One region of the Metasolibacillus sp. FSL K6-0083 genome, then DNA from elsewhere that is predicted to be linked to it. Evidence: a T-box and tRNA genes for the amino acid it is inferred to sense, from the RefSeq annotation. Region 1 holds a T-box; the other holds one or more tRNA genes.
What was found. The T-box of region 1 lies ahead of trpS (tryptophan--tRNA ligase). A T-box ahead of a tRNA ligase gene usually reads a tRNA of that ligase, here a tRNA-Trp.

Region 1 (4,388 bases):
AGCATTAAGATAGATAATTTCTTTTTCATATATAAAAATCTCCCTCCTTTATTATATTAATCATTATAACATTTGGAATATTCTATTTTAAATGGTAGTATAGTCTAAAAAATAAGATGAATTTCTATGTATTTCGACAAAAAATTTGAATAAAGAAAATGAAAATTAAATCTATTATAATGGAGGAACGAAAAACAGAACTATAATTCAATAAATTAATTAAAAGTATGCTTATACAAAATTTTCCTAAATCACTTAAGTGTTAATGAAAGTGAAGTGTATGTAATGTCAAATGGAGAAGGTTTGTTTGAAGCTATGTTTGACTTCTTACGAATAACTAAACACAATGATAATTGTATTAAGCATAGTGAAAAGTGGAGTAATCAAGAATACTATACCGAATTATGTAAAGAAATTTCTTATTCTTCTTTATGTTATGCTCTTTGAAAATATGAATTGGAGTTGGAGGAAGAAGGATTGGTACCTGTAGGTTAAATATTGTTGTGTTTTATCTAACTAAGAAATAGATTAATATAATATTAAAAGATGTGCTGTGAATTAATAAGTAATAATTTTTGAATACGTATGGACATTCTACTCTGTGAAAATTAGTAAGAAAAAGCTGTACCACCTAAATTTTTATATCATGGAAGTTCGATAGATTTTATAAATTTTATTAGTGAAAAGGGTTGTTGCCAGCATCTAGATAATATTCCAGTTTATTGGAATGTGTCGAAATTGGTTCTATAGTTGAAAAGTATAAGGCTATAGAACCAATAATCTTAATTATCAATACTGAAGAATCACGAAAAAGTGGGGTTAAACTTTATTTAGGAAATGAAAAAGGATGAAAGTCTGATTATATACTTACTGGATTTATTTCAATTAAAGATTTTAAAAATGGTGAAATTATCAAATAAAAAGAGTCAGCAGTCATATTTTCTATGGCTACTGAATTTTTTATTTTGTACTATTTTCAAAATAACTGTAGATTATTTCAACGGGTATAATTATTTAAAAGTAACACCGACAGTGTCGAGTAAATTGGTAATTGTACGGACTTGCTTAACCCCTTCTTGCATTCATGTTTTTTCTTTTGCTTTCATATTTCTGTAAGGAAAGGATGGTGTTATCGTACGCTTTGTTTTGTTTTTGTTTTGCTACGGTATTAGTGTCGTATCCATTAGCAATTGCATTTTGTATTTAAACTATCGAACGCTCGGCTACTCATGGTCGGCAGTATGGAACTTTTTACTTGGTACATACGAGCTTTATATAGCTATCGCTTCACTTTGCGTGCTATTTATCGTCGTTTTCGACCTAAACCCATGGCGTTCTCCATTTTCTTAAGTGTTTTAGAGGCGATGGCATTCGCTTTTTCTGCTCCAGCATCTAAAATATCGTCTAATTCAGGAGAATCAATCAATGCGTAGTAACGTTCTTGAATTGGCGTTAAATGCTCAATTACAGCAACAGCTACACCTGCTTTAAAATCACCGTAGCCTTTGCTTTCATATTTTTTCTCTAGATCAGCAATTGAAATGCCAGATAAAGCAGATTCAATTGTTAGTAAATTGGACACACCTGGTTTATTTTCGACATCGAATTTCACAATACCATCAGAGTCTGTTACGGCGGATTTGATTTTCTTTTCAATTTCCTTTGGCGTATCCAACACGCGAATTGTCGCTTTCGTATTCGGGTCGGACTTGCTCATTTTTTTCGTTGGCTCCTGCAACGATTTAATGCGCGCGCCTTCTTTCGGCAATTGAATATCAGGAATCGTTAAAATCTCGTTGTAACGCTTATTAAAGCGTTCTGCTAAGTCACGTGTTAATTCGATATGCTGCTTTTGGTCTTCACCAACCGGCACAATATTTGTATTATAAAGCAAAATATCTGCTGCCATTAATGGCGGATACGTTAATAATGCAGCAGATACTGACTCTTTTCCACTCGATTTATCTTTGAATTGTGTCATGCGCTCTAGCTCCCCGATAGATGCCACACATTGAAGCATCCATGCTGCCTGTGCATGTGCAGGAACTTCAGATTGAATAAATAAAATGGATTTTTCTGGGTCGATACCAACAGCAATATACATCGCTGCAAGACTTCGAATACTTTTGCGTAGCTCTAATCGCTCCTGCGGCACTGTAATGGCATGCTGGTCAACGATGCAGTAAATTGCCTGGCCTTGGTTTTGTAAAGCAGGGAATTGTCTAATTGCCCCGATATAATTACCAAGCGTAATAGTACCTGTAGGCTGAACACCTGAAAAAATTGTTGTCATTAAAATTCCTCCTAATTATTAAATAAATACAAAAAACATCATGCATCCCTATTAAAAATAGTAGGGACGAATGATGTTCGGAATCCGCGGTACCACCCAGCTTGCCCAAAAATCTGAGCCACTTAACCTTCGTAACGTGAAGTATGCCGAGCTTTACTACTATGCCTCTAAATTTTTTCATGCTTGCTTGAAAAAATTATGGGGCTATCTCTACATTCAGCTACAAGTGAGTCATTGTCAGAAATGGCTGAACGATAAATTATTGTTCATAAAGCTAACTCAGAAGCCCATTCCGTTTGTATGATGGTCTGTTTGCACCAACCACAGACTCTCTAAACATCAAAGCTCAAACGTACTCTTCTTCTTCATTGTTTTTAGTTGTATCTATTATGACTGAAATTATAGTATAGATGTATAAAAAAATGCAATACCTTTGTATAAAGTAAATTTAAAAAGGTTAATCTTATTGTAATGCAAGGGAACTTTTTGAAGAATGGGGCGGTCTGAAAAGAAAAGGGTTTTTGGGGCAATGGAAGTATAACCTTTGTCTATTCTTTTACATTTGAAAGAAAATGCTAAAACCTTTTTAATGAAACGTCTAAAAACAGTGCCATAGCTCATCATTAGGGCACCCGCAAGTGAAATTTTTCTCGATTATTTATAACTAATTGAGAAAAAACAGTCAAACGCATGTTTTGTTGTAACACAGCTTGGGTATAAACATACTGTTATAAATAATCATTCATACACTAGTCATAGTTGTTATTAGTTAAATCCTATTATTTTTTAAAATAGAAGGGTTTTTTATTGACATCCTATATTCAAAGTAAGTCAAATAGTGTATAATAACCGTAGCACTTAAATTAAATTAATTCTAAATTAAGAATTCAATAATATAGTTGATTCCAAAATGAAAGGATGTGTTACAAATGAGAGTTACTTTGTTTACATCGCCAAGCTGTACATCTTGCCGTAAAGCAAAGGCTTGGCTTGAAGAACATGATATCCCTTATACAGAGCGTAATATTTTTTCCGAGCCTTTAACGATTAGTGAAATTAAAGAAATTTTACGCATGACGGAAGATGGAACAGATGAGATTATTTCAACTCGCTCGAAGATTTTCCAAAAGTTAAATGTAGATGTAGAAAATTTACCGTTACAAAGATTGTACGAGCTTATTCAAGAATATCCGGGGCTACTACGTCGTCCAATTATTTTAGATGAGAAGCGTTTACAGGTCGGTTATAATGAAGATGAGATTCGACGTTTTTTACCACGTGGTGTTCGTGCATTCCAATTGCAAGAAGCACAAAGAATGGTCGATTAATGATGGGACTGTAGAGGCAGGAGTTTTCTGTTGAATCAAGATAAAGTGAAACTTCAATCGGTGGGGGTTTTCCTCATCCCCCATTGATTGTTAGTTGAACCAATCGGGCTTTTACGGGCAGTAGAACTCCCACTTATCCTTAAGCCGACTTTCACTTAAGTCTTGAAGTGGGTGTTCTACTGCCTGTTAATGCGGGATAAAAGGTTTTAGCTGTCTGGAAAGTATTATCTTTCTAGGCAGCATCTTTTTTGTTTCACAATTTACTTGGACTTGCCTTGCTATTGAGAAAATAGTACAATGTAATCTCAATATTCTAATAATTTCAGGGCTAATTTTCAGTAATTTTAACGTTTTTGGTGTTTTTCCTTTTCATTTTTTACGGGAACATCATACAATAGAGTTATAGAAAAGTATTGGCCTTTCTATAAGTGAATTATGTCTTTTGTAATTCCTATAAAAAATCTGTGCAATGCTCCACTGTTAAGAGCATGTATGAAAAAGCTTCAAAAGTTGAATGATAATTTTACATGTTCGTTTAGCAAATGACTGTGAAGGGAGTTGAGGTCGAATGGACATCGAACGCATCAATGACAATACATTAAAGCTGTTCATTACGTATAGAGATATTGAGGATCGTGGTTATAGCAGAGAAGAGATTTGGTATAATCGTTCCAAAGGTGAAGAGCTATTTTGGGATGTCATGGCTGAAGTCAATACAGACGATTATTTTGATTTAGAAGGACCGATTTGGATTCATGTTAACGCAT
Region 2 (4,388 bases), 1.6 Mb from region 1:
CTCCCCACCGTTTGAGCAATGGGGGGACGCAGGAGGGTAGGGTAAGCAGAGCGTTGGTTGTCTCTGTTCAAGCAGTAAGGCGTGTGTGTAGGCAAATCCGCACACTCTAACGCCAAGCTGTGATGACGAGTCCGTATGGACGAAGTTCCTGATCTCACACTGCCAAGAAAAGCCTCTAGCGAGGTGGGAGGTACCCGTACCGCAAACCGACACAGGTAGTCGAGGAGAGAATCCTAAGGTGTGCGAGAGAACTCTCGTTAAGGAACTCGGCAAAATGACCCCGTAACTTCGGGAGAAGGGGTGCTCTTGAGCGTGCAAGCGCATGAGAGCCGCAGTGAATAGGCCCAGGCGACTGTTTAGCAAAAACACAGGTCTCTGCAAAACCGTAAGGTGACGTATAGGGGCTGACGCCTGCCCGGTGCTGGAAGGTTAAGAGGAGTGGTTAGCGCAAGCGAAGCTATGAATTGAAGCCCCAGTAAACGGCGGCCGTAACTATAACGGTCCTAAGGTAGCGAAATTCCTTGTCGGGTAAGTTCCGACCCGCACGAAAGGCGTAACGATCTGGGCACTGTCTCAACGAGAGACTCGGTGAAATTATAGTACCTGTGAAGATGCAGGTTACCCGCGACAGGACGGAAAGACCCCGTGGAGCTTTACTGTAGCTTGATATTGAATTTTGGTACAACTTGTACAGGATAGGTAGGAGCCAGAGATCTCGGAGCGCCAGCTTCGAAGGAGGCGTCGGTGGGATACTACCCTGGTTGTATTGAAATTCTAACCCGTGCCCCTTAGCGGGGTAGGAGACAGTGTCAGGCGGACAGTTTGACTGGGGCGGTCGCCTCCTAAAAGGTAACGGAGGCGCCCAAAGGTTCCCTCAGAATGGTTGGAAATCATTCGTAGAGTGTAAAGGCACAAGGGAGCTTGACTGCGAGACCTACAAGTCGAGCAGGGTCGAAAGACGGGCTTAGTGATCCGGTGGTTCCGCATGGAAGGGCCATCGCTCAACGGATAAAAGCTACCCCGGGGATAACAGGCTTATCTCCCCCAAGAGTCCACATCGACGGGGAGGTTTGGCACCTCGATGTCGGCTCATCGCATCCTGGGGCTGTAGTCGGTCCCAAGGGTTGGGCTGTTCGCCCATTAAAGCGGTACGCGAGCTGGGTTCAGAACGTCGTGAGACAGTTCGGTCCCTATCCGTCGTGGGCGTAGGAAATTTGAGAGGAGCTGTCCTTAGTACGAGAGGACCGGGATGGACATACCGCTGGTGTACCAGTTGTCGTGCCAACGGCATCGCTGGGTAGCTATGTATGGACGGGATAAGTGCTGAAAGCATCTAAGCATGAAGCCCCCCTCAAGATGAGATTTCCCATTACGCAAGTAAGTAAGATCCCTCAAAGACGATGAGGTAGATAGGTTCGAGGTGGAAGTGTGGCGACACATGGAGCTGACGAATACTAATCGATCGAGGACTTAACCACAATTAAAACTTGTTTCAATGTTCGTTTATCCAGTTTTGAAAGAACAAGAAGATACATACTTGACTTTAATATAAAAGATGTTATAATAATTCTTGTCTTTGAAAATAGTCTAGTGATGATGGCAAAGAGGTCACACCCGTTCCCATACCGAACACGGAAGTTAAGCTCTTTAGCGCCGATGGTAGTTGGGGGCTTCCCCCTGTGAGAGTAGGACATCGCTAGGCTAACCTTGATATCGTTCCGAAGTAGCTCAGTGGTAGAGCAACCGGCTGTTAACCGGTTGGTCGCAGGTTCGAGCCCTGCCTTCGGAGCCATCTTCTTGGAGAGTTGTCCGAGAGGTCGAAGGAGCACGATTGGAAATCGTGTAGGCGGTTAACACTGTCTCAAGGGTTCAAATCCCTTACTCTCCGCCAACCTTTAAACAACGTTTATTGGCCCGTTGGTCAAGTGGTTAAGACACCGCCCTTTCACGGCGGTAACACGGGTTCGAATCCCGTACGGGTCACCACTATTGAATATGGAGGATTAGCTCAGCTGGGAGAGCACCTGCCTTACAAGCAGGGGGTCGGCGGTTCGAACCCGTCATCCTCCACCATTATTATTATCGCGGGGTGGAGCAGTTCGGTAGCTCGTCGGGCTCATAACCCGAAGGTCACAGGTTCAAATCCTGTCCCCGCAACCAAAAGGTCCCGTGGTGTAGCGGTTAACATGCCTGCCTGTCACGCAGGAGATCGCCGGTTCGATCCCGGTCGGGACCGCCATTTTAATATAAAAAGTGGGTCAGTAGCTCAGTTGGTAGAGCATTAGACTGAAGCTCTAAGTGTCGGCGGTTCGATTCCGTCCTGACCCACCATTTATTCCTAAATGCCGGTGTAGCTCAGTTGGTAGAGCAACTGACTTGTAATCAGTAGGTCGTGGGTTCGACTCCTATCGCCGGCACCATTTGGTGGGGTAGCGAAGTGGCTAAACGCGGCGGACTGTAAATCCGCTCCTTAGGGTTCGGCGGTTCGAATCCGTCCCCCACCACCATTTATCTGAATAGGGGCATAGTTCAACGGTAGAATAGAGGTCTCCAAAACCTTTGGTGTGGGTTCGATTCCTACTGCCCCTGCCAGATTTTTTTGTTATGAACAGAACATAAATAATGGCGATTGTGGCGAAGTGGTTAACGCATCGGATTGTGGTTCCGACACTCGTGGGTTCGATTCCCATCAGTCGCCCCATTAATAATCTAAAGTAAATTTTATATAATGGCGATTGTGGCGAAGTGGTTAACGCATCGGATTGTGGTTCCGACATTCGTGGGTTCGATTCCCATCAGTCGCCCCATTTAATAATAAAAGTTGTTGGGGTATAGCCAAGCGGTAAGGCAACGGATTTTGATTCCGTCATGCCTAGGTTCGAATCCTAGTACCCCAGCCATTTGCGGAAGTAGTTCAGTGGTAGAACACCACCTTGCCAAGGTGGGGGTCGCGGGTTCGAACCCCGTCTTCCGCTCCATTTTACGGCGGCATAGCCAAGTGGTAAGGCACAGGTCTGCAACACCTTTATCACCGGTTCAAATCCGGTTGCCGCCTCCAATTTAGTATAAATTGGGGATTTTTTTTCCTCTTTTTTAAATGAATATTTTGCGGAAGTAGTTCAGTGGTAGAACACCACCTTGCCAAGGTGGGGGTCGCGGGTTCGAACCCCGTCTTCCGCTCCAAATCTTTTGTAAGTATGAGAAAATTGATTTATCATACTGGAAAAATATTATAATGCCTGAGTGGTGGAATGGCAGACACGTCGGACTCAAAATCCGATGCCAGCGATGGCGTGTGGGTTCGAGTCCCACCTCAGGTATCATCTAAACTTCAACTTCGGTTGGAGTTTTTTATTTTGCTTATAAGAAATATGCCTCATACCTTTGGCAATGTTATAATACAATTGATTGAAAGAGGTGGAAGATTTGAATATTAGACCAAAAAAATTAACACAAGGCGATACGGTAGGTGTTTTAGCACTGAGTAGTCCATTAAAGATGGAGCAGCTACCGATTAAGCTTGAATTTCTTGAAAAATTAGGGTTGAAGTATAAACTAGGACAGACGATTGCGGAGTATGAAGGGTTTTTGGCTGGCAGTGATGAGGAACGTCTTGCGGATTTATATGCAATGATAGCGGATGATGAAATTAAGGCTATATTTTGTGTGCGTGGTGGCTATGGTATTGGAAGATTGCTAGATAAAATCGATTATCAGCTATTGCAGGAGCACCCTAAAATTATTTGGGGTTTCTCTGATGTAACGAGCTTGCATTTAGCTGTTAATCAATATGCTAATTTAGTTACTTTCCACGGACCGATGTTAAGTGAGAGTAGCGACATTTTAGATGAGCTGTCAGAGAAAATGTTTCAGCAATTATTTGCACCGATTGAAATTCATTATGATGAACGGATTTCAAAGCTTGAAACGGTTGTCTCAGGCGTGGCTCGTGGCGAATTGATTGGTGGTAATTTGAATCGCTTAGTGAGCACACTTGCGACGAAATTTGAGATAGATTTCTCTAATAAAATTGTCATACTAGAAGATATTCATGAATCGCTTGACCGCATTGATGGTATGTTTAATCAATTGCGTTTAGCTCGCAAGCTAGAGCAAGCGGCTGGCTATATTATTGGTGATTTTAATGGTGTTGACGAGGCTGAGCTACTAAAGATTGTTTCCCACTATTTAAAGCCATTAAATAAGCCTGTATTAGCTGGCTTTAAAATTGGACATTGCAGACCGAATATTGGTCTTCCATTGGGAGTAGAGGCGATAATCGATGCGGATGCAAAAGTGTTAAGGGTATTGCCAGGTGTAGAAGAATAAAGAAGCTGCTCTGTAGGCAAATTGCTTACGGGCAGCTTCTTTTCGTAGCGAGCGTTTAG

Region 2: it encodes a tRNA-Trp, which carries the amino acid that the T-box ahead of trpS (tryptophan--tRNA ligase) is inferred to sense. The anticodon was not compared.

The regions. Positions count from the first base shown of each region.
Region 1 covers NZ_CP152046.1:1,727,225-1,731,612, reverse strand. Annotated here, with positions in the region: gene MHB51_RS08245 (hypothetical protein) at 1-29, opposite strand, end outside; gene trpS (tryptophan--tRNA ligase) at 1,304-2,293, opposite strand; T-box leader at 2,353-2,671, opposite strand; gene spxA (transcriptional regulator SpxA) at 3,223-3,621, shown strand; gene mecA (adaptor protein MecA) at 4,190-4,388, shown strand, end outside.
Region 2 covers NZ_CP152046.1:3,352,974-3,357,361, forward strand. Annotated here, with positions in the region: rRNA gene MHB51_RS15610 (23S ribosomal RNA) at 1-1,478, shown strand, start outside; rRNA gene rrf (5S ribosomal RNA) at 1,587-1,702, shown strand; tRNA gene MHB51_RS15620 (tRNA-Asn) at 1,718-1,792, shown strand; tRNA gene MHB51_RS15625 (tRNA-Ser) at 1,800-1,891, shown strand; tRNA gene MHB51_RS15630 (tRNA-Glu) at 1,912-1,986, shown strand; tRNA gene MHB51_RS15635 (tRNA-Val) at 1,998-2,073, shown strand; tRNA gene MHB51_RS15640 (tRNA-Met) at 2,084-2,160, shown strand; tRNA gene MHB51_RS15645 (tRNA-Asp) at 2,164-2,239, shown strand; tRNA gene MHB51_RS15650 (tRNA-Phe) at 2,256-2,331, shown strand; tRNA gene MHB51_RS15655 (tRNA-Thr) at 2,345-2,420, shown strand; tRNA gene MHB51_RS15660 (tRNA-Tyr) at 2,424-2,507, shown strand; tRNA gene MHB51_RS15665 (tRNA-Trp) at 2,519-2,592, shown strand; tRNA gene MHB51_RS15670 (tRNA-His) at 2,626-2,701, shown strand; tRNA gene MHB51_RS15675 (tRNA-His) at 2,732-2,807, shown strand; tRNA gene MHB51_RS15680 (tRNA-Gln) at 2,826-2,900, shown strand; tRNA gene MHB51_RS15685 (tRNA-Gly) at 2,904-2,978, shown strand; tRNA gene MHB51_RS15690 (tRNA-Cys) at 2,985-3,058, shown strand; tRNA gene MHB51_RS15695 (tRNA-Gly) at 3,109-3,183, shown strand; tRNA gene MHB51_RS15700 (tRNA-Leu) at 3,238-3,320, shown strand; gene MHB51_RS15705 (LD-carboxypeptidase) at 3,427-4,329, shown strand.